2 regions of the Rhizobium sp. RU35A genome follow, and region 2 is predicted to be linked to the other one. Evidence: predicted binding sites of a transcription regulator. Region 2 holds the regulator's gene; the other holds the start of a gene.
The links. The regulator LexA, encoded in region 2, represses DNA repair genes until DNA is damaged. The targets are predictions, from matches to a motif close to TGTTCNNNNTGTGTTCNG.
Positions count from the first base shown of each region.

Region 1: a site for LexA is predicted at 6,851-6,868, ahead of F3H95_RS03150 (glycosyl transferase). Genes of this name have one in related genera too.

Region 1 is NZ_FTMR01000001.1:598,087-609,921, forward strand. Features, by position in the region: gene F3H95_RS03115 (Nramp family divalent metal transporter) at 1-481, shown strand, start outside; gene F3H95_RS03120 (methyltransferase) at 501-1,265, opposite strand; gene F3H95_RS03125 (DUF2007 domain-containing protein) at 1,258-1,488, opposite strand; gene F3H95_RS03130 (polyprenyl synthetase family protein) at 1,593-2,609, shown strand; gene F3H95_RS03135 (tetratricopeptide repeat protein) at 2,756-4,810, shown strand; gene F3H95_RS03140 (4-(cytidine 5'-diphospho)-2-C-methyl-D-erythritol kinase) at 4,842-5,717, shown strand; gene moaB (molybdenum cofactor biosynthesis protein B) at 5,721-6,272, shown strand; gene F3H95_RS03150 (glycosyl transferase) at 6,279-6,794, opposite strand; gene F3H95_RS03155 (PA0069 family radical SAM protein) at 6,926-8,083, shown strand; gene F3H95_RS03160 (ribonuclease HII) at 8,524-9,177, shown strand; gene F3H95_RS03165 (F0F1 ATP synthase subunit B) at 9,561-10,046, opposite strand; gene F3H95_RS03170 (F0F1 ATP synthase subunit B) at 10,053-10,661, opposite strand; gene F3H95_RS03175 (F0F1 ATP synthase subunit C) at 10,746-10,973, opposite strand; gene F3H95_RS03180 (F0F1 ATP synthase subunit A) at 11,040-11,792, opposite strand.
Region 2 is NZ_FTMR01000007.1:143,209-155,043, reverse strand. Features, by position in the region: gene lpxI (UDP-2,3-diacylglucosamine diphosphatase LpxI) at 1-433, shown strand, start outside; gene lpxB (lipid-A-disaccharide synthase) at 430-1,626, shown strand; gene F3H95_RS16765 (DUF4440 domain-containing protein) at 1,599-1,982, opposite strand; gene gltA (citrate synthase) at 2,132-3,421, opposite strand; gene F3H95_RS16755 (ComEC/Rec2 family competence protein) at 3,872-6,304, shown strand; gene lexA (transcriptional repressor LexA) at 6,285-7,004, opposite strand; gene F3H95_RS16745 (helix-turn-helix transcriptional regulator) at 7,357-7,953, opposite strand; gene F3H95_RS16740 (DNA-binding protein) at 8,014-8,229, shown strand; gene F3H95_RS16735 (helix-turn-helix domain-containing protein) at 8,231-10,249, shown strand; gene F3H95_RS16730 (AAA family ATPase) at 10,249-11,031, shown strand; gene F3H95_RS16725 (hypothetical protein) at 11,123-11,542, shown strand; gene F3H95_RS16720 (regulatory protein GemA) at 11,542-11,835, shown strand, end outside.

The DNA.
Region 1 (11,835 bases), on a different contig from region 2:
TGCACATGGCAAAACCGATGTGGCCGAACTCGGCGATGCGCACACATTGCTCGCCCCCCTTCTCGGCAGCGCGCTGGCGCCGGTGCTGTTCGGCGTGGCGCTGTTGTGCAGCGGCCTGAATTCCACCACCACCGCGACGCTGGCCGGCCAGATCGTCATGGAAGGCTTCGTCAGGCTGAAGGTCAGACCCTGGGTCAGGCGACTGGCGACGCGGGCGCTTGCCATCGTGCCCGCCGCTCTCGTGGCGCTCTGGTATGGCGAGAAGGGCACCGCCGAGCTGCTGATCCTCAGCCAGGTGGTGCTGAGCCTGCAATTGCCCTTCGCGATCTTTCCGCTGGTCTTCTTCACCGCCAGCCGCGACAAGATGGGCGCGCTTGCCGCCCCCCGCTGGGTCACGCTCGCAGCACTTTCGATTGCCGTGCTGATCACCGGGCTGAACGTGAAGCTGGTGGCCGATGTGCTTTCGGGCGCCGGCGGCTGAAAGCCCGGAAATCGACCGGTCAGCGGCGCGGATAGGCCGTTCGGCCGTTGTTCAGGTCATCCACGAAGTCCGTGAAGGCGTGGCCTTCCTGCGCATGCATGACGAGCGGCGCACGCCATTTCAGCCGGGCGCGCGAGCCCTTGATCGCGGTGACGAGCAGGCGGATCGCATCCTCGCCAGGGCGCGGATGGATCGCCGTCAGTTCCAGCCCGCCAAAACGCCGGCCGCAGGCGGCAAGGATCTCGCCGACCGATTCCGGCCGCGCGATCAGCGACAATTGCCCGCCCGGCACCATGATCGCACCAGCGGTGCGCACCCAGCCCTCGAACAGGTCTTCCGTCATCGCATGCGCTTCCGCCTTCAGCGCATCCGGCGTGCGCCGGTCGCGCCCGTCATTGAAGGGCGGGTTCATGATGACGTGGTGGAAATGATCGTCGGGCAGGCCGGCCGCGACGCGCACCCTGCCCTTCAGCGTCACATCCGCCTCCACCACCTGCACGCGGTCCGCGAGGAACGCGTTTTCGGCAAGCTGCAGGGTGCGGCGCGCATAGTCGGCCATCAGCGGCGAGCGCTCCACCAGCGTCACCTCGGCACGGGGCAGCCGCGCGGCCACGCCAAGACCGGCCGCACCCGCGCCGGCGCCGAGGTCGGCCACCCGCACCGGCCGCTCGTCCGCCACCAGTGCTGCGAGCATCATGGCATCCATGCCGGCCCGGTGGCCGCCATTCTTCGGCTGCAGCAGGTGGAAGCGGCCACGATGGAAGGCGTCCAGCGTGTCAGTCATCGCCATCCCTCAGCTCGGCGCCGAGCCCGGCATCGAAGAGCAGCCGACGTGCCGCCGGCTCCCTCTCCGTCTCCACCAGAAGGCGGCGCGGCAGGAGGCCGAGCGAACCTTCGAGTATGCTCATGGACTGATCGGCCACCAGGCAGGGAATGCCGGCATCCTTCAGCAGGCTCGCCGCGTAGGAGAGCAGGACCGCGTCATTGGCGCGGATCAGTTCTTTCATGGGGCAAACCCCCTCAAATCTAGGTCATAATTCCGTTTGCCCCTTGCCGGGCCATGCGCCCCTTTCTATTGTCCGGCACAAATTTTGAACAGGAGGCCATTTCATTGGGCGTCGTTATTCCGCTCGAAGAGGGCAAAAACAAGCAGGCATCCGTCAAGCCGCTGGTCGATCTGACGAAGGCGGACATGGATCGGGTCAACCAGCTGATCCTGTCGAAGGCCGGATCTGATGTGCAGATGATCCCGGAGGTCGCCAATCACCTGATCTCGTCGGGGGGCAAAAGGCTTCGCCCGATGCTGACGCTGGCGGCAGCCCAGATGTTCGGCTACGAGGGCGAGGGCCATATCCGGCTGGCGACCAGCGTGGAATTCATGCACACCGCAACGCTGCTGCATGACGATGTGGTGGACGAAAGCGACATGCGCCGCGGCAAGTCCACCGCCCGCATGATCTGGGGCAACCAGGCCAGCGTTCTGGTGGGCGACTTCCTGCTCGGCCAGGCCTTCAAGATGATGGTCGATGTCGGGTCGCTGGACGCGCTTGACGTGCTTGCCTCCGCAGCCGCCGTGATTGCCGAAGGCGAGGTGCTGCAGCTCTCGGTCGCCAAGAACATGGAAACGACGGAGGATGACTATCTGGCCGTCATCCGCGCCAAGACGGCAGCCCTGTTTGCCGCCGCAGCGGAAGTGGGGCCGATCATCGCGGCCACCGACAAGGCCACCCGCGGCGCGCTGAAATCCTATGGCATGAACCTCGGCCTCGCCTTCCAGCTGGTCGATGACGTGCTGGATTACGGTGGCAAGGCTGCCGATCTCGGCAAGAATGTCGGCGACGATTTCCGCGAAGGCAAGATCACGCTGCCGGTCATCCTCTCCTATCGTCGCGGCACGGCCGACGAACGCGCCTTCTGGAAAACGGCGATCGAACAGGGCGAGAGCACCGACGAGAACCTGGCGCGCGCCCTGACCCTGATCGGCAAGTACAATGGCCTCGGCGACACCATTGCGCGGGCCAAGCATTACGGCACGATCGCGCGCGATGCGCTGTCGCCGTTGCCGGAATCGGCCCACAAGGCCGCGCTGATGGAAGTGATCGACTTCTGCATCGAGCGCGTAAACTGAGCATTGCGGGGGGCTTTTGATCCCCCGCGGCAACGGCGAGATTCTTGCGGAGCTGCTCTAAAAAAGCCATTCTGTGGTGAATCATCGGCCGAGGATTCCCATGGCAGCCACAGTGCTGCCGACAGCTTTTCATGAGAGGCACCTTCATGCGGCAGAAACTCGCCCATCGTCTGCTTTCCAGCGCGGCCTTCGGCGCCGTGCTTCTGCTGGCGACGGCAACGCCTCATCTGGCCGGAGCACAGGACCAGACGCAGCAACCTGCCGTCACCCAGCCCGTCGCCGCACCCGCCAATGATCCGGTAACCGAAGAGCCCGCCTTCGACGCCAGCCGCGTGAACAGTTTTTCAGGCGCCTTCCTGGCTGCCCGCACGGCCGATGTCGACCATGACTACGCAACAGCCATCGCGCTTTACCGCAAGGCGCTCGATTTCGACCCGGCCAATCTCGACATCCGCGAACGGCTGATGATCTCGCTCCTGATGAACGGCGAATTCGACGAGAGCCTGAAGCAGGTGGATGCGCTGAAGGAAGACACCTCGGTGGAGCGCATCACCAAGATCGTGCGCGGCCTCGATGCCATCCGCAAGGGCGATTATCCGGAAGCCGAGAAGGTGCTGGCCTACAAGGGCCTGAACGATCTCGACCGGCTGACGCAGGCGCTGATATCCGCCTGGGCCAAGGTTGGCGCCGGCAAGGGCAAGGACGCCATCAGCCTCGTCAAGGGTCTCAAGGGGCCGGACTGGTTCAAGGTGTTCACCGATTACCAGATCGGCAGCATGGCGCTGATGTCCGGCGACGATGCCACCGCCCGGACCTATCTGAAGGCGGCGATCACCAGCGAGGAAGGTGTGGCCACCACGCCGGATACCTTCATGCGCGCCGTGATGGCGCTCGCCCGGATGGAAGCCGCCGATGGCCGCAAGCAGCAGGCGCTCGATGCCATTTCCGTGGCCGAGCGGCTGGTGACCAACTACGCGCCGCTGAAGGCGCTGCGCCAGAGCATCGAAAAGGGCGAGAAGCCCGAGCAGCAGGTGACCAATGCCGTGGAAGGCGCTGCCAGCGTGCTGTTTTCCGTCGGCAGCGCGCTGAACCGCCAGGGCGCGGAGGAAATGGTCTCGCTCTATCTACAAATGTCGCATGCACTCGATCCGAAGAGCGCCGACACGCTGATCCTGCTTGGCGGCATTGCCGAGAAGCTGGAGCAGCCGAAGCAGGCAATCGAGCTGTACGGCCGGGTGCCGGAAGGCTCTCCCATGCGCCGCATTTCCGAGCTGCAGCTTGGCCTGACGCTGGCCCAGTCCGGCGATGTGGCCGGGGCGCGCCAGCACCTGCAGTCCCTGATCGCCTCCGACCCGACCGACCTTCGCAGCTACATCGCCTATGGCAGCGTTCTCTCCGATGCCAAGGACTATGCGGAAATGGCGCGCAACTACGACCGCGCCGTCGACGTGGTCGGCCCCGTGCCGCGCCAGTCCGACTGGTCGATCTTCTTCCAGCGCGGCATTGCCTATGAACGGTTGAAGGAATGGGACAAGGCGGAACCGAATTTCCGCAAGGCGCTGGAGCTCAATCCGGACCAGCCCTCGGTTCTCAACTATCTCGGCTATTCCTGGGTCGACATGAACCGCAATCTCGACGAGGGCCTGGAGATGATCCGCAAGGCCGTCGAGCTGCGTCCCGATGACGGCTACATCGTCGATTCGCTCGGCTGGGCCTATTATCGTCTCGGCCGCTACGACGAGGCGGTGGAAGAGCTGGAGCGAGCCGTGGAACTGCGCGCCGGCGATGCCGCGATCAACGACCATCTGGGCGATGCCTACTGGCGCGTGGGCCGCAAGCTCGAGGCAAAATACCAGTGGCAGCGCGCGCTGACCATGAAGCCGGAGCTGACGGAAATTCCGAAGATCGAGCAGAAGATCCGCGAGGGTCTTGCCGATGCCGGCCCGCCGCCGGTGAAGACCGCCATGGCCTCGCCTGCGGCGACCGCACCTGCCGTTGCCGCGCAGCAGGATGCGACAAGCGACGCAAAGCCCTCCAACTACACGGTCAATGACGGCGACACGCTGTGGAAGATTGCGGTGGAGCAGCTCGGCGACGGCGACCGGTTCCGCGAGTTGATCCGGGCCAATCCGGCGCTTCGTCGCAACCCGGACCGGCTGTTCCCGGGCCAGGTGCTGGAACTGCCGGGCCCTGCCAACTGAGACCCTTCGACCAGAGTGACATCCTGAGGCAATGACAGGCAGCATCCGCGAAACGGCGCCGGCCAAGATCAATCTGGCGCTGCACGTCACCGGCCGCCGGGCGGATGGCTATCATCTGCTCGACAGCCTGGTGACCTTTGCCACCGACGGCGACGGACTGCATCTGAGCCCGGCTTCTGAGGACAGCTTTCGCGTGACGGGCCGGTTCGGCGCGCTGCTCGGCGCGGGAGAGGACAATCTCGTTATTCGCGCGCGCGACCTTTTGCGCACAGCCGTTCGGTCCACCGGCCACGCGACGCCGCCGGTGGAGATCACGCTCGACAAGGCGCTGCCCATCGCCTCCGGCATCGGCGGCGGATCGGCGGATGCGGCGGCAACCCTGCGCGGTCTTTGCCGCCTCTGGAATATCCGCCTGCCGGACGACGCCATGAAGGCACTGGCGCTGTCGCTGGGGGCCGATGTGCCGATGTGTCTTGCCAGCCGGCCCGCTCTGGCGCGCGGCATCGGCGAGGAGCTGACCCCCGTTCCGGCTCTCCCGAGTCTCGCGCTGGTGCTGGTCAATCCGCTGGTCTCGGTCTCGACGCCGGAGATCTTTCGCCGTCTGGAGCGGCGCGACAACGATCCGATGCCGCCGCTGCCCGTCGATCGGCAGGCCGACTGGACGGCTTTCCTCGCCAGCCAGCGCAACGATCTCGAGCCGCCGGCCCGCGCCTTGGTCGATGAAATCGTCACGGTGTCCGGCGCGCTTGCGGCCAGCGGAGCGTCACTGGTGCGGATGTCCGGCTCCGGCGCCACCTGCTTCGGCCTCTATGCGGCACCCGCCGAGGCGGAGCGTGCCGCCCGCAGGCTGACGGAACAGCATCCGCTCTGGTATGTTCAGCCAACGAGCACCGTTTGCGGAGAGTGAGTGATGAACCGTCTCGATGAAAGCCGCCCCTTCATTCCGGTCGGCATTGCCGTGCTGACGGTGTCGGACACACGGACCCTCGCCGACGACCGCTCCGGCGATACGCTGGTGGCGCGCATTGCCGAGGCCGGCCACCGGCTGGTGACGCGCGCCATCGTGCCGGATGATCGCGAGGCCATTTTCGAGACCGTGCGCAACTGGACGCTGGCGGACGGGATCGACGTGGTGATCACGACAGGCGGAACCGGCTTTACCGGCCGCGACGTGACGCCCGAAGCACTGGAGCCGCTGTTCGAGAAGCGGATGGACGGCTTTTCCGAGGTGTTCCACCGCATCTCCTACGACAAGATCGGCACCTCGACGATCCAGTCGCGCGCGACGGGCGGTGTTGCCAACGCCACCTTCATCTTCGTGCTGCCGGGATCGCCCGGCGCCTGCAAGGATGCCTGGGACGGCATTCTGAAAGCCCAGCTCGACTACCGGCACATGCCCTGCAATTTCGTGGAGATCATGCCGCGGCTGGACGAACACCTGCGGCGCGGTGGCAAGGGCTGAACAGCCTCAACTGCGGGCCGCCCAGGCCGGCACCATTTCGCTCACCAGCCGAAAGGCGCGCGTCTGACTTCTCGCAAGATCGGCAAGCCCCATGCCGGCGCGCGTTCGCGCCAGGGCTTCCGCCTTCTGCACGACAAGGCCGTGCTCCAGCGGCGCCGGCCGCGTGACAAGCCGCGCCACCAGCGAACGGCGGTGATTGCGGGACGGCGAAAAGCGGGCCGCCTGACGGTTCATCGCCATGTGTTCGGCCACCTCGTCGATCCAGCCGATCTGCGGGCGGGCGCCGGGCTCGATCAGCAGCAGCCATTCGCCGCGGGTAGCACGCAACACGTCGTCAAGCCGCCAGTCCACATGGAAACGGCAGCCGGCGGCATCCGCGACCCTTGACGAGGCATCCTGCGAGCCGCGATCGAGCACGCTGACATCGCTGACGAGACCTTCCACGGCACCCGCGACCAGCACGGACAGGGTCTGCGCCAGCTCGGTTTCCTGATCTTTGCATTCCATCAGCACACTCAGCATGTCTCCTGCTTTATCGCATCGCAGCAGGAATTGCCACAAAGCCGTCATGCCGAATTTGTTCTTGCAATGTTCTCTTTTCTGCCCTACCAATAGAGCCACGGTGATCGCTGGATCGGCCGCAGGAGTTTCCCATGAACGAGCTGTCCCATTTGCGGCAGGACGCCCTTGCGCCTGCCCACACGGCGGATATTGCCGATGCCCTGGTGCAATCCTCGGGGCTCAGGATCGACATCGACCGGCGGCGCGGGCGCGGCGCGGGGCTGAACCCCAGCGGTCGTTTCGAGAGCGAACGGCGCGAGGTCTTTGACGACGGCTGGCAGACGCTGGAGGAGCTGGAGCCCTTCCGCACCGAGGTGCAGGTGGAAAAGCCGCGGACAATCATCACGCGCAACGAATCTCCCGACATTCCCTTCGACCGCTCGGTGACCCCCTATCGCGGCTGCGAGCATGGCTGCATCTATTGCTTTGCACGCCCCACTCACAGCTATATGGGCCTTTCGGCGGGCCTGGACTTCGAGGCAAAACTGTTTGCCAAGCCGGATGCGCCGAGACTGCTGGAGCGGGAACTCAGCCGGCAGGACTACAAGGTCCGGACGATCGCCATCGGCACCAATACCGACCCCTACCAGCCGATCGAGCGCGAATGGCGAGTGATGCGGCAGATGCTGGAGGTTCTCGCCAAGGCCGGCCATCCGGTGATGATCGTGACGAAATCGGCGCTGGTGACGCGCGACATCGATATTCTCTCGGCGATGGCGGCCAAGGGGCTCGCCAAGGTAGGTATTTCGGTGACGACTCTGGACCGCAAGCTGGCCCGCAGCATGGAGCCGCGCGCGGCAACGCCGACACGGCGGCTGGAAGCGATCCGGCAGCTGACCGAGGCCGGTATCCCGACCAGCGTTCTGGTGGCCCCCGTCATCCCGGCGCTGAACGACCACGAGATCGAACGCATCCTTGACGCCGCCAGGGCTGCGGGCGCGACGGAAGCAAGCTACGTGCTGCTGCGCCTGCCGCTGGAGGTAAGCCCCCTCTTCCGCGACTGGCTGTTGCGCCATTATCCGGACCGCTATCGCCATGTGATGTCGCTGGTGCGCTCCATGCGCGGCGGCAAGGATTACGACGCCGAGTTCGGCAAGCGCATGAAGGGTGCCGGTCCCTATGCCTGGCAGATCTCGCGGCGCTTTGAACTGGCCACCAAGCGCCTCGGCCTCGGCCGCCGCGGCATGCCACTGCGCGACGACCTGTTCGTGCCGCCGGCGGGCGGCGGCGTGCAGCTGTCGCTGCTCTGATGGAGGCATTCGCGCCTCGTGTTGGGCGCAGGCAGCGGGCAAGCAGGGCATCGCGCCGGAGGGACATAAGGTGGTGGCGGATCATGCCGTCTCCCCCCAGCCTCGGAGGGGGAAATCCCAGACAACGTGGCGTTCTCATCCCGGCTGCCCATGCTCTGAAGTGACCGAGACGGCGGCCAGGCCTGGAACACACAGATAAAGGTGCGTCAGCGGTTTGGGTTCGGACTGCGCGACAACAGAGAATGGAGCCTTTCGTGTCATCCCGCTGTCACCGAACGGCTCTGGAATGAATGAGACCAAAGGTCTTCGGCACGGTCCACCGCCTCATCCGTGCCGGAACACCCCGGCCCGCCTTCCCCTAGGGCGGTCGTAAGCGTTGCCGCATGATACGCTTGGCCGGGGCTTGCAGGGGGTCGGGTGCGCGTGCCAGTTTCCGCCGCATGTCACTGAGCACGCCACCCGACTCTCCCCGCCTTTTCGACGAGGTCCCTCTCGCTCCCGATTTCAGCCTGGAGCTTGCCGCCCGGCGAGCCGGTCACTGGCCGGTTGCCGGCACGGACGAGGCAGGTCGGGGGCCGCTTGCCGGTCCTGTCGTGGCGGCCGCCGTCATTCTCGACCCCGATCACATTCCCTTAGGTCTCAACGATTCCAAGCAATTGTCGCTGAAAGTGCGGGAACGGCTGTATGACGAGATCATGGCAACCGCCCATGTGGCGATCGCCTCGTCCGGCCCGCGGCATATCGACGAAAAAAACATCTTGCGGGCGAGCCTCGACGCCATGCGCCGCGCTATCCTGTCGCTTCCGGTGGCGCCGGCGATGGTTCTGGCCGATGGCCGCGATGTGCCGCCGGGCATCTGTTGTCCGGGCCGCGCGGTGATCAAGGGCGATTCCCGCTCGCTGTCGATTGCGGCGGCTTCCATCATTGCGAAGGTGATGCGGGACCGCATGATGGAGCGCGCGCATGCCGTCTACCCCGCCTATGGCTTTGCCGGCCATGCCGGCTATGGAACAGCCCGGCACCGCGCCGCCATCCTGAGCGACGGCCCCTGCCCGCTGCACCGCATGAGTTTTCGCCCGCTGCGCCGGGATTGAGCGCGCTCGCCCCTGCTCAAACCTTTGACCATCCACGGGACAACGTGTGCCTGACGCTGACTGCCCGCGCGTCCTGGTCCATTTGTGTCGCAGCCAGCCGCGGCAGTCTTGATCGCGCGCCTCGTGCCGCGATCAAGACTGCCGTCCACTGATCCATGTTGCCGTCAGAATGCTTGCAAGCCCCACAGACCGGAACCGGCGACATGCGATCATCTGCAGCAAAACATACATGAAAGCTGCGGACGGCGACGACAGGACCAAAGCCAAGGGAACCGGCAGCAGGTCGAGGAGGATGGTGCGGTTCCCCGAAAATGCTGCAAACGAAAAAGCCGGACCCCAGGCCCGGCTTTTCAAATCACATCGGGATGGCGCCCGGACCGATCTCAGTTCAGGCGCGACTTCACCTGACCAACCGACTGCGCAAACAGCGACTGCTGAACCGAGGCATCGGCCTTGGCGGCAATCACCTTCTGGGCGGCAGCCACGGCCAGATCGACTGCGGCGGAGCGCACGGCGCCGATGGCGTCTGCCTCGGCCTGGCGGATCTTCTGTTCGGAGAGTGCATTGCGGCGGGCGACGAACTCTTCCGTCTTCTGCCGTGCTTCCTCGGTCAGCGCTGCGGCTTCACGCTCGGCGACAGCCAGAATGTGGGCGGCTTCCGCTTCCGCTTCCTTGCGCTTGCGCTGATATTCGGCGAGCAGCGCCTGGGCTTCCTCGCGCAGACGCTTCGCCTGCTCCAGCTCGTCACGAATGTTGTCGGCGCGCTTGTCGAGGGCCTGGCCGATCATGCCCGGCACCTTGAGATAGGCGATCAGGACGAGGAAGAGAACGAGGCCGACAAAGGCGAAAAATGTTGCATCAAATGCCATGGTCGATCACGCCTCCACCTTGGCGGCAGCAACTGCAGCCTTGACGTCTTCCGGGGTTGCCTTGGCGCCGATCAGCTGATCGACGATGGCCGCTGCAGTCTCCTCGGCAATCGAGCCGACCTCTGCAAAGGCACGGGCCTTGATGTCGGCGATGCGGGCTTCCGCAGCCGACAGCTTGGCGGACAGCTCGGCTTCGATCGATGCACGATCGGCAGCAGCCTTCGCCTTGGCGGCGTCACGGGCCTGATCGGCAATGCTGCCGGCCTTGGCGCGGGCAGCCGCGAGTTCCTTTTCATAGGTCTCGACGGCGGCATCTGCTTCCGCCTTCAGGCGCGAGGCCTCATCGAGATCCTGGGCAATCCGGTCATGGCGGTGTTCGAGAATGCCGCCGACGCGGGGCACGATCACCTTCTGCATGACCAGATAGAAGAACCCGAAGGTGATGACCAGCCACAGAAGCTGCGACGGGTAGGTCGACTGGTCAAACGGCGGAAATACGCCGGTACCATGTTCGCCATGGGCCACGCCGGTTTCCGTGTGCACGTTGCCAGCTGCTCCATGGGTTTCGCCATTGGCCGGCGCGCCGTCCTGCGCGAATGCCGGTGTCACGAACATCATCACCTCCAGGGGTATTCAATAGAGAAGATCACGGCGCGCCGTTGAACCGCGCGGCCGTGATCCCATACGGTTTGCCGGCTATCAGACGGCGAACAGCAGGAGGAGAGCTACGAGCAGCGAGAAGATGCCCAGAGCTTCCGTAACGGCGAAGCCGAATACCAGACGGCCGAACTGGCTGTCAGCGGCAGACGGGTTGCGCAGAGCGCCGGAGAGGTAGTTGCCGAAGATGTTGCCGAGGCCGAGAGCCGTGCCGGCCATGCCAAAGCAAGCCAGACCTGCACCGATGAACTTTGCTGCTTCCGCTTCCATGTGAATGCTCCTTCGAATGGGTTGTTGCGGCGGATGACTGACGCTTCAATACGCCAATGTCGCTCCTCAGTGGCCGCCCGGATGGACCGCGTCGTTGAGGTACATGCATGTCAGCACCGCAAAGACGTAGGCCTGCAGGAAGGCTACGAGGAATTCGAGACCGGTCAGAGCGACCGTCATGATCAGGGGCAGGATCGCGCCACCGATTCCGATTGCGCCAAGGGCTCCGAGCGACACGACGAAGCCGGAGAACACCTTGAGCGTGATGTGTCCCGCCAGCATGTTGGCGAAAAGACGAACCGACAGCGAAATCGGACGGGACAGGAAACTGATGATTTCAATGGCCACCACGAGCGGCAGAAGCACGCCCGGAACGCCGCTCGGAACGAACACGTTCAGGAAATGCAGGCCATGCTTGTAGAAGCCATAGACGAGAACCGTGCCGATGACGAACAGCGCCAGCGCGAAGGTGACGATGATCTGGCTGGTCACGGTGAAGAAGTAAGGGAACATGCCGAGCAGGTTTGCCGTCAGCACGAACATGAACAGCGAGAACACCATCGGGAAGAATTTCATCCCGTGGCTGCCCGCCCCTTCACGCAGCATGGAGGCAATGAACTCGTAGGACATTTCCGCAACCGACTGGGCGCGCGACGGAACGAGGCCACGGCTGGACGTCGAGAAATACAGGAAGCCGGCGGCGCAGGCCACCGTGGCCACCATGAACAGCGAGGCATTGGTGAACGAGAAGTCCATGCCACCGATCTCAATCGGCACGATCTTCGAGATCTGGAACTGATGGGTCGGATCGTTAGACACCGCTCTACCTTCTTTCTTCCTTGCACCCGCCACAATCGGCAGA
Region 2 (11,835 bases):
CCACACGCCGACCGACGAGGATCGTCGCGATATTGCGCGCGGTGCAGAGGCTGCAAGGCTTCTCGGCCAGCTCGATGTAGGACAGGGCGCCGTCAGCGTTGGCGGACGCATCGTTGCCCTGGAGGGCGTGGAAGGGACCGATGCCATGGTGTATCGCGTTGGCGAGCTGCGCGCCTCGGGTCGCGTGTCGCGACGCCGACGCGGCGCCCTCGTCAAGCTCTGCAAGCCGCAACAGGACATGCGGGCCGATTTGCCGACGATTGGCCCCTCCACCATCACCGCCATCGTATCGGCGGGTCTCGGGGGCATTGCCGTGGAAGCCGGCCGGGCTTTGATCGTGGAGCGCGAAACCATGTTGAAGGCCGCCGATGATGCTGGTGTTTTCGTCTGCGGCATCGACGCGGGATTGCCGTCGCTGGGCATCGGATCATGAGCGAACGGGTGCTGAAAATCGGTGTCATTGCCGGTGAAGTTTCCGGCGATCTGCTGGGCGGAGATCTCGTTGCGCATCTGAAGCATCGCTGGCCGGGTTCTATTGAACTCATCGGCGTCGGGGGGGACGCATTGGAAGCCGAGGGGTTGGATTCGCTGTTCGACTTTTCGGAGCTTTCCATCATGGGCCTGACCCAGGTGCTGAAGCGCCTGCCGCAGTTGATGCGGCGCATCCGTCAGACGGCAGATGCGATCATTGCGGCACGGCCCGATGTGCTGATCATCATCGACAGCCCGGATTTCACCCATCGTGTCGCCCGGCGCGTACGCAAGGCGCTGCCGGACCTGCCTGTCGTTGATTATGTGTGCCCGAGCGTCTGGGCCTGGAAGGAGCACCGGGCAACCGAGATGCTCGCCTATGTCGATCAGGTGCTGGCTGTTCTGCCGTTCGAACCGGAGGCTATGCAGCGACTCGGCGGCCCGAAGACGGACTTCATCGGTCACCGTCTGACGGCGGACCCAGATGTCCTCAGGGTCCGCGCAGCGCGTGCCGGGCGCGGACTTCCCGGGGACGAAGGTATCAAGACGATCATCATCCTGCCGGGATCGCGGTCCACAGAGATCAAAATCCTGATGCCGGCCCTTGAGGAAACGGTGCGACTGCTGTCCGAGCGCAATGATGGCCGCGTGCGGTTTCTGTTGCCCACCGTGCCGCGGCAGGAAGCGTTGGTGCGCAGCCTGACCGCCGACTGGATCGTCAGGCCCGAGATCACGGTGGGCGCCGAGAGCAAGTGGCGTGCCTTTGCAGACGGCGACATGGCGATCGCAGCTTCCGGCACGGTGACCCTGGAACTGGCGCTCTGCGGCGTGCCGACCGTCTCCATCTACAAGGTTGACTGGCTGATGAAGTTCATGCTGTCACGCATCAGGATCTGGTCCGCCTCGCTGCCGAACCTGATTGCCGACCAGCCGGTCCTGCCCGAACATATCAACGATCTCGTCCGGCCCGGCTATCTCGCGCGTTGGGCGGAATGCCTGTGTGCGGATACGCCACAGCGTCACGCCATGCTGCAGGGCTTCAATACTGTCTGGCAGCGGCTGGCAACGGCGGTTGCACCCGGCGAAGCCGGGGCAGGACTGGTCCTTGCGCTGCTTGACCGCCGTGCTCACGCGGATGGCACGACAGTTCCCTGATGAAAGATCATCTGCCAGCGGCCGTCTCTGAAGGCCCATATGGAACTGCGCAGCGTTTCGCGAATGCTGCCCGTCCATGATCCCGTGCGGCGGGCACGATAGGTGATGAGCACGACCTCGCCCGCCAGCTCCTTCACGACATAGTCCAACGTCTCGAGGCGTTCATCAGGGGCGGATGGTGTTTCCGCTGCAAGGGCCGCGACCGTCGTCTGCCGGTCGAAGATACGCCCGGAGCTTCCGAACTCGATGAAATCCTCCGCCAGAAGATGGGTCACCCGATCTTGTGCAGTGCGGATGGCGGGTTGGTGCAGGCACTGTTCCAGTGCAATGATTGTCTCGGCCGTTTGCCGGTTCATGGGCAGCTCTTCCCGTTGTGGCAGCGTCCCGTTCGTCCCAGTCAAGGGTCGTCGCGCGATCGCAACCGCATTCACTGTCGCAGAAGCAGGGTATAAAAAAAGCCCGCGATGATGGTCGCGGGCCGTGTTGTTACTGTCTGTGAGCCGGCTTAGCGCTTGGAGACCGGTACGTAGTCGCGCTGGGCAGCACCGGTGTAGAGCTGGCGCGGGCGGCCGATGCGCTGCTGCGGATCTTCGATCATTTCGGCCCACTGCGCGATCCAGCCGACGGTGCGGGCAAGCGCGAACAGCACGGTGAACATGGTGGTGGGGAAGCCCATCGCCTTCAGCGTGATGCCGGAATAGAAGTCGATATTCGGATAGAGCTTCTTTTCGATGAAGTAGTCGTCCGTCAGCGCAATCTTTTCCAGCTCCATGGCGACCTGCAGCAGCGGATCGTCCTTGTGGCCGAGTTCGCCCAGAACCTCATGCGTGGTCTTCTGCATGATCTTGGCGCGCGGATCATAGTTCTTGTAGACGCGGTGACCGAAGCCCATCAGGCGGAACGGGTCATTCTTGTCCTTGGCGCGGGCAATGTATTCCGGAATGCGGTCCGGCGTGCCGATTTCCATCAGCATGTTGAGTGCCGCTTCGTTGGCGCCGCCATGTGCCGGGCCCCAGAGGCAGGCAATGCCAGCCGCGATGCAGGCGAACGGGTTGGCGCCCGAGGAGCCGGCAAGGCGAACGGTCGAGGTGGAGGCGTTCTGCTCGTGATCTGCGTGCAGGATGAAGATGCGGTCCATGGCGCGCGCCAGAACCGGATTGACCTGATATTCCTCGCAGGGAACGGCAAAGCACATGCGCAGGAAGTTCGACGCATAGTCGAGGTCGTTCTTCGGGTAAACGAAGGGCTGGCCGATATGGTATTTGTAGGCCATGGCGGCGATCGTCGGCATCTTGGCGATCATGCGCAGCGAAGCGACCATGCGCTGGTGCGGATCGGTGATGTCGGTGGAATCGTGATAGAAGGCGGAGAGCGCGCCGACCGTGCCAACCATGACGGCCATCGGATGGGCATCGCGGCGGAAGCCGGTGAAGAAGCGGCTCATCTGCTCATGCACCATGGTGTGGTGCGTTACGCGGTAGTCGAAGTCCTTCTTCTGCGCAGCCGTCGGCAGTTCGCCGTAGAGCAGCAGGTAGCAGGTTTCCAGGAAGTCGCCATGCTCCGCCAGCTGTTCGATCGGATAGCCGCGATGCAGGAGGACGCCCTCGTCGCCGTCGATGAAGGTGATCTTGGATTCGCAGGCCGCGGTCGAGGTGAAACCGGGGTCATAGGTGAAGGCGCCGGTCTGCTTGTAGAGCGCGCCGATGTCGATCACGTCAGGCCCGATCGTGCCCTTCTTGACCGGAAGGTCAACCTTCTTCTCTCCCAATCCAAGATGTGCGCTTGTGTCCGTCATACTGATCCTCCGATGGGCGGAAAGGCGCTGAAAGCGCCAGATGAGTGAAGCCTCTGAAAGTAGCTATATGATCTAACGCGTGCTGCCAAGCACTTGCCGCGGGTAATTGTGCACCGCGAAATCCGTAACTTCACCCGGGTTTTCGGGTTCCCGCGAAGCGCTTTGGCGGGTTCTCTGCGTTTCAATCGATCCAATTGAGGCTGGCCCTGTTCTGCCGCAGAAAGCGGCAATTGACCGCCGCAGCTAAACAGGTTCAGGTTGTATTTCTGTTAAGGGCGGGCGCCATTCTGCGGAGGGTGCGTGAGGCAGGCGGAAACCCCGGCGAGCGAATCGAGACGAGAGGCGGAAGCCTTCCGCCAGCCTTCCTTTCTGCCTGTTCCGGCCCTTCTGGGGGAGGGAACGGCGCGTGCTCCGCTGACCTGGGACATCTCGGCGGACACCCCGTCAATATTGCGTGATCGGTCCGATCCGACACGGTGGTGGCAGACCATGCTGGCGGAGGAGCTTGCCCATGGACGCGGCTTTCTGCTTCTGCCCGTGTTTTTGGGGCTGGGGGTCATTCTCTGGTTTTCGGCCACTGCCGCGCCACCGGCCTGGCTGTCTGCCATGGGCCCGGTGCTGGTCGCGCTTGCAATCTGGACCGGACGGCGCGGGCAGGGGGCCGGGAGAACATGCCTGCTGGTCGCGGGGCTCGTCCTGTCGGGCTTCGGGCTTGCCCATCTGGAAAGTCTGCGGAATGCCACCGTTATTCTCGATCAAGCCGTCGTGACGCGGTTGGAGGGGGTGGTGGAGCGGCGTGAGGCTGTGGCGGGCGGCCGCTGGCGCTATACGGTGCATGTTCTCAGAACTTTCGAGCCGGTACTCTCCCGGCCCCCCGAGCGGGTGGCGCTCCTGTGGCGCGCGCCGCATGAACCCCTGGCATCGGGCACGCGGATCGAGGGGCGTGTGCGCCTGTCTCCCCCCTCCGGGCCCGCGCTTCCGGGCCTGCTGGATTTCGGCTTCACCGCCTATTTCGAAGGAACCGGTGCGGTCGGCTTCTTCTACGGGCGTCCGCTCATCCTGGGCGTGGCGGAACCGCCAGGCGGCTTTCTGGCCGGGTTGCACGGCGCACTCTTCGATCTGCGTGCCAGCATCGGCCAGCGCATCCGTGATGTGGTCGGGGGCGATGCCGGTGCCTTTGCAGCCGCGATTGTGACGGATGAGCGGCGGGCGATTTCGCCAGCCACCGTGGAGGCGCTGCGCCTTGCCGGCCTTGCCCATATCGTGGCGATCTCCGGGCTCAACATGGCGCTGGCGGCCGGCATTTCCTTCGTTGGTCTGCGGGGAGCCCTCAGCCTCATCCCTGGCTTTGCCGAGCGTGTGCCGATCAAGAAGATTGCCGCCCTGGGTGCGCTTCTACTGGTCACGGCCTATTACCTGATTTCCGGTTTCGGTGTCTCGGCCGAACGTGCCTACGTGATGATGGTCATCATGCTGGCCTCGGTTCTGTTCGACCGGCCCTCGATCAGCCTGCACAATGTGGCCCTCGCAGCCGTGCTGATTCTGGTCCTGACGCCATCCGCCGTGCTGGGCGCAAGCTTTCAGATGTCGTTTGCGGCAACTGTTGCCCTCGTGGCCGGCTATGAGGTCTGGATGCGCGGTGGAGCTTGGGAGGATCGCGGGCTGCTTGCGGGCGCGCACTCATTCCTCGGGCGACTCGTCCTGCCGTTGTTCGGCTTCGCGGCGGGCGTGCTGGCCACTTCGCTGATCGGCATGCTGTCGACGACAATCTTCTCGCTTGCTCATTTTCACCGGCTGGCCGCCTATGGTCTTGCGGGGAATCTGGCAGCCATGCCGCTGATTTCGATTGTCGTGATGCCGGCCGGATTGGTCGGCATGCTGCTGATGCCCCTGGGGCTTGATGTCCCTTTCCTGACACTGATGGGATGGGCGCTGCAGGGCGTGATCGCGATTGCCGAAACGGTCGCAGGCTGGGGAGGCGAGGTGGCGACGGGGCGACCGCCAGCTGGCTTCCTGCCGCTGGCCTCGGCCGGCTTCCTGCTGCTCACGCTGCTTCGGACGCGCCTGCGTCTGCTTGGTCTGCCGCTGATCCTGGCCGCTGTCGCCATGACGATCATTCCGGAGCGTGCGAGTTCGCCGGATCTGCTCGTCTCGGAGGATGGGATCCTCGTTGCCCTTCTGGACGGGCAGGCCGCGGCGACCAACCGGCGCCGACCTTCGGATTTTCTATACCGGCAATGGCAGGATGCGTTGCGCATCGAACAGACCAGCGCACCGCGCCTGTTGTCGCCGCCGCCTGACGCTGCGGCCAACCGAAAGGCAGCCCCTGGAATCCAGAGGGGTTCTGCACAGAATAAGAGAATCGAGCAAACAGAACGGGAGCCGGCGTCAACTGTCACGACGACGACCGACAGACAGTCTCAGCGAGCCGCTGCCAAAGTGCCGCTGAAGGCCGGCGAGGCGGAAACCATCCTGCAGACCCTGCGCAGAGACGCCGAAAAACAGCCGGGACGCTTTGTATGTCTTCCCTCGTCCGGCTGTCTTGCGATCACCTCGCAGGGGGCGACACTCATAACCGTTGAGGACAATCGTCTCACCGGAACCGCTTGCGACCGCGCAGATCTCGTCATTGCGCCACAGGCCCGCTTCGATGAGTGCCGTTCCGGCGCTCTCCTGCTGAGCGCCCAGACCTTGCGCCGCACCGGATCCCTGATCGTTCGTTTTCGCGACAGCCGACGAGTCGAAGACTGGCGCGCGGAAGCTGCCATCATGTCACATGAGCGCCCCTGGAGCGTTCATCGCAGCTATGACTGGCGACGCCGCAGCTTCGAGACAGATGTGCCGGAACCGGTGCGCCGGCTGGTCAGTGATAGCGGCGGATAAGGCCGACCAATCTGCCTTGTATCTTCACCCGGTCCGGTCCGAAGATCCGGGTCTCATAGGCCGGATTGGCCGCTTCCAGTGCGATCGAGGCCCCCTTGCGGCGGAACCGCTTCAGGGTTGCCTCCTCGTCATCCACCAGCGCCACCACGATATCGCCGGGCGTGGCTGTGCTGCCATTGCGGATGATGACCGTATCGCCGTCGAGAATGCCGGCCTCGATCATCGAATCGCCCTTCACTTCGAGTGCGTAATGCTCGCCGGTTCCCAGCATCTCTATCGGTACCGCAATCGAATGCGTATTGTTCTGGATGGCCGAGATGGGCACGCCGGCAGCAATGCGTCCCATGACAGGAACAGTTGCCGTTCCCGTATATTCTTCCGCAGGTGCCGCTGATGCGGCGGACTTGGCGGGCGGCGTCTTGCCGAGACTGCCTTCGATAACACTGGGTGAGAAGCCGCGACGGGGCTGGGCCGGCGGCACATAGGATTCCGGCAGCTTGATTACTTCCAGCGCGCGGGCACGGTTTGGCAGGCGGCGAATGAAACCGCGCTCCTCCAGGGCTGTGATCAACCGGTGGATGCCGGACTTCGACGCCAGATCAAGCGCATCCTTCATTTCGTCGAAGGAGGGCGGCACACCGGACTCCTTCATGCGTTCATGAATGAACAGAAGCAGTTCCTGTTGTTTGCGTGTCAGCATATGGCAACCCCGAGCCCGAAACAAATACAGAACAGACCCTATCTGTTCCTTATGTGTTCTGCAAGCCCCCAAAAGCCGGGTGTTTTTGGGGTGACCGGCTGATGGAGGCGCGATAATTAATCGGGAATGGCGCGCATAATTATTCTGGAATGAAAACGGGCCTGCGCGCTTGATTTATAAAGATTTTTCGTTGGAAAATGGGGGTGCGCAATGCGCCAATCGGTGGAAGCGTTTTGCGCCGTTCCGGCATAATGGTTAAGTAACTGAGTTGGCTTGCATTATTGGGGATAGCGTCCATGTTTTTGTCCGCAGATCGAAAAGATTGCGGATACCTTTGCGGATAGTGATCAATCTAATCCTTTTTGTGCGGGCTTTTCACCTCTTCCCAGAGGGTTGCCCAATACTGAACTTCCGGGTCGTATCCCTCGTTGAAACGCCCTGTTTGGAGTATCGCTCGCAACCGCTCAACAGCGGCTTCTCCATAGGGGGGAACCTTACCCTGATCTAGTTCGCGGTCATGATCTATGGATTCCTCGGCTTTGTTGACGATCTCTTGAATGATGCTTAGCCGCGCATCATCGTCATACATCCGCCTCAGCGAGAAAATTACGTCTATCTCGTCCTGAGATATGTACCATTTTGGTATGAACCCCGGATTTTCCGCAGAAGCTTGAGCAATGCTTCGGTTGATAGACATTTGATATTCTTCAAATGGGGTTTTGTATTCGCCAAAAATCAAGGCGGCAACAGTTACGTTTCCTATTCCTGCTATCTTCTTGATAATTTCACTATTGGGTTGTCTGCGTCCGCTCTCGTAGTTCGATAATGTTGCACGATCCACACCGACGAGGTTGGCGAACTCCGCTTGAGTTTTGTCACCACGAATTTCTCTAATCCGCTTCCCAATTGCCTTGGATGCTTCGTTATCGAAACTTTTTCGTGTTGACATGTGACACCTTTGAAACATATTGATGGAGTGCTTCGACAGCGAAACATCTAGGAGATTGCTATGATCAGTAACCGGGAAGATGTCAAACGACAGTTTGAATGTGCAGGCATCAGCATCAGGGAATGGGCAGAGCGGAGAGGCTACAATCCCCGCACAGTCTATGCGGTTTTGAACGGTTCTCTGGGTGGGAAGCGTGGTGTCAGTCACCGCATCGCTGTTGACTTGGGTCTGAAGGAAGAGAGTCCTTCGACCATTCCGGGCTTGAAGGCCGCTTAAGATGGAGTGGATCGACAGCCAAATCTTGGCGAGCTTGTATGGCGTCGATCAGCGAAACGCTCGTCGTGGCTGCCACAGGATAATGGTCGGGCGAAGCATGTCCTGGCATGGCCACCCCCTTGAAGTCCGAACCTTCCACGGTCGCGGCGGTCGATCCGGCATTCAATATCAGGTCAAGGTTTCCAGCCTTCCGCCGCATCTCCAGGAGCGTTTGAAGGCCTTTCAAATGACCGATGAGGCCGTTTCAAGGCTCCGTCTTGGCGATGATACGGCCCGCTTCGAACGGGCCTGGAAATACGAGATCATCGCCCCGGCATTGGCTCACCCGTTCCGCAGCCCGGAACGCAGGGCGGTAATCGATAAGCTCGACGGTGAATGGAAGCTCGATTGGACGGGATCGCGGCGCAAGCTGACAAAATCCACCCTCTACAGGTGGATCGAGATTTACGAGAACGAGGGCATTCACGCGCTTGCGCAGAAGGTCCGGCGCGACAAGGGGCAGAAACGGGTATTCATCAACCAGTATTGGTCGAACGCCGTTCCTTTTGACGATTTCGCCAAGGAAACCATTGCCGAGGATATCGTGCAGTTCATTCGCGGGCTGATCGTGAAGGGAACAACGCGCAAGATCATCCAGTTCATGGCGTCCGCCGAGTTGCGCCGCCTGACAGCGGCCTACGGTTATCCGGTGGATGACAATGCACAAGCGGAAAAGCTCTTCGGCATTCCCGATGCTCTGATCACGCAAGAGGCGCGCTTCAAGGCTGTCTACCGGCATGATTTCGACCGCAAGGCCAGCGAGGATAACAAGCCCCGTATCCGCCGCACGATCGCCGGTCTCCAGCCCATGGAAATCGTCGTCATGGACGTGCACCATATCAACGTCATGGTGCGCCGGGAGAACGGCACCTGTGCCACGCCGAAATTTCTCGCCTTCCATGACGTGGCAACGAACCGCGTGTTCGGCGATCTGGTATTCCTGAATGAGCGGGGCGGGGTGCGCAATGTCGATGTGATCGATGCTTTCAAGCGCATGTGCCAGCATCCGGCCTTCGGCATGCCGCAGAAGCTTTATTGCGACAACGGCTCGGAATACGGGTTCGCGGACTATCTTGAAGACGCCTTGAAGCTCAATTGCAGTGTGACGACCTTCAATTCCGAGGATCGCGCCCGCGTCATTCGCGCCAAGCCATACAACGCCTCCGCCAAGGTGGTCGAAGGCTTCTTCCGGCAGATGAACCAGCAGTATTTCCGGCACATTCCAGGCTGGATAGACGACAACCGCATGAACCCGAAGCGGCGCGAACTCGGGAAGCCGATGCCGCCGTTCGAGGACGGTTTCGACGCCTTCTGCGAAACGGTTTTCGGGCTTCTCAGTGCCTACGAGCGTCTGCCGCAGGGCGGTGCTTTGGGCGGAAAGTCGCCAGAACAGGCATTTGCCGCGCATGTGAAGGATGGATGGGCGGCAACGCTGATCGATGAAGCTCAGTTCTACATGGCGTTCACCAAGCCGGAAAAGCGCAAGCTGAGTAAACATGTCTTCAGCCTGGACGGGCGGGAATGGACATGCGACGAACTCGACAGATGCTTCGAAAACACAGTCATCGTCCGCGTGCCAGCCTATCACGGCTTCAATGAGCTGCTGGTGGAAACGCTCCAGGGAGAACGGATTGGTTGGGCAAAGCCGAACGTCCAACTCCCGTACGATGATCCGAGAGGCGCACAGACCAGTGCCGCCCGCGACAAGAACCGCAAGCGCGCTCTTCGCGAGATGAAGCGTTCGGTGCCTGACATCGATCCGCTGGAAAAGCTGATCGACATCGGCAAGTCAACGCCGGATGTCGTCCCGAACCCACCTGCCGCGCTGATCTCGGTCGATGTGGATTGGAACCGGGAACGGGCCATCGTGCCGAGCAAGACGGCCAAAAAGACGCGCCAGCAAATGGAAGAAGAGCAGCAGCGCCTTCGTGAGGCTCGAATGCTCATGATCAATACCGCAATCAGTGGAAAGGGCCTCTAATGCGTCTCTCCAAGCCAAAAGTCCCGGATCGTAGCCTCTTCGTTGAAATCGCGCCGGTGCACGATATCCGTGGCGGTATCGCTTATGCGCGGAACTTCGGATGGCCTACACGTATTATCAGCCCTCCTGGCTGCGGCAAAACCACGGCCCTGTACTATCTATCGCAGGAGCTTGGCGGGGTCTATTGCCACGTAGGGCAGGCGCAGAACAGCACGCCGGATATGTACCGCATGCTGCTGGAAGCGGCAGGGCGTCTTACCGACAAGAAGTTCACCCGCGACTTGTTCGCCGAAGTCATTTCGACGTTCGAAGACAGAAATTGGGACGGTTTGGCTCATAAGCGACCGCGCAAGCTTCTGGTCGTAGATGAGGTGCAAAACCTCGTCGCAACGGCACAGCGTGAATTGCTGAATATCCAAGAAACCTGCAACCTCGCGCTGGTTATGAGCGGTAATGGCGTACGCCTTGCGGGGTCGCGGATTGACAAAGCCGCATGGGAACAAATTGACAGCCGGGTAGGGATGGAAATCGTCCTCAACCCTTTGACAGAACACGACTGCCAGCTAATTGCCGCCGCTTATGGCGTTGAGGGCATGGACACTTACAAGGCAGTCTCAAACTACGGCACTCAGACCAGCGCCCGCCTTTTGGGCCAACTGCTCGAGAGCGCGAAGCTGCTAACCCATAGCGGCGGCGGAATCAAACTGGCCCATATCCGCGCAGTTTTAGAAGGTAATCCGAAGCTCGGATCACCGCAGCTTTTGAAATCCGAAGCGGCCTGATCGCCGCTTCCTGAAAGTTCACATCACCTGAAACCCGAGGCTTCGCACCTTTGTGCGGCGTAGGCGGAGCTATGCCAAAATGAGGACGACAATGAAGGAAAAACATTCCGAACACAGCATGCTTCGCACAGGCCTGCCGCAAAGCGAAATGACGGTTTCCAGTATCATCAGGGATACGGAAAGGCACGTTCGCGCCATGTGTCGCGTGATGCAAGTTTATGAAGATAACGCGTGCCACAGCATCCGAAATATGGAGCAGGATTACCAAGACCTGACTTCTATATTTTCCGCTTTTTATGAATACGTAGACGGGAAGATGGATGCTCTGAGCCAGTTATCCGACGAACTTGAATTCGACTTGAGCCGGATATCGCTATCCAAACTGAAAACCAGCGAGGACTTTCGCCGCAAGCCGTTATCGCCAGAGGCGTTCAGATCCCAACAGGATTACGAGGCATACCTTGCTACTTTCGCCCTCACACGGGACGAGCACTCTCGGAGGGAGAGATAATGATCGTGCGCGCAAGTTCAAACGGCATTACCAAAAAGCAGATCGCACTCCTTCATGTGGCAAAGCGTGATCTGGGGTTGAGCGACGAAGACTACCGGGCGATCCTTGCCCGGTACGGTAAAGCGGAGAGTACGGCCAATCTGGATTTGTCGGGCTTCAATCATGTCATGCGGTACATGACGGCATGCGGTTTCCGTTCCACCTGGACGAAGCGAACCTATGGCTACCGACCGACGATGGCGACACCGCCCCAGATCGATCTTATCCGTTCGCTATGGGTCAAATGGAAGGGG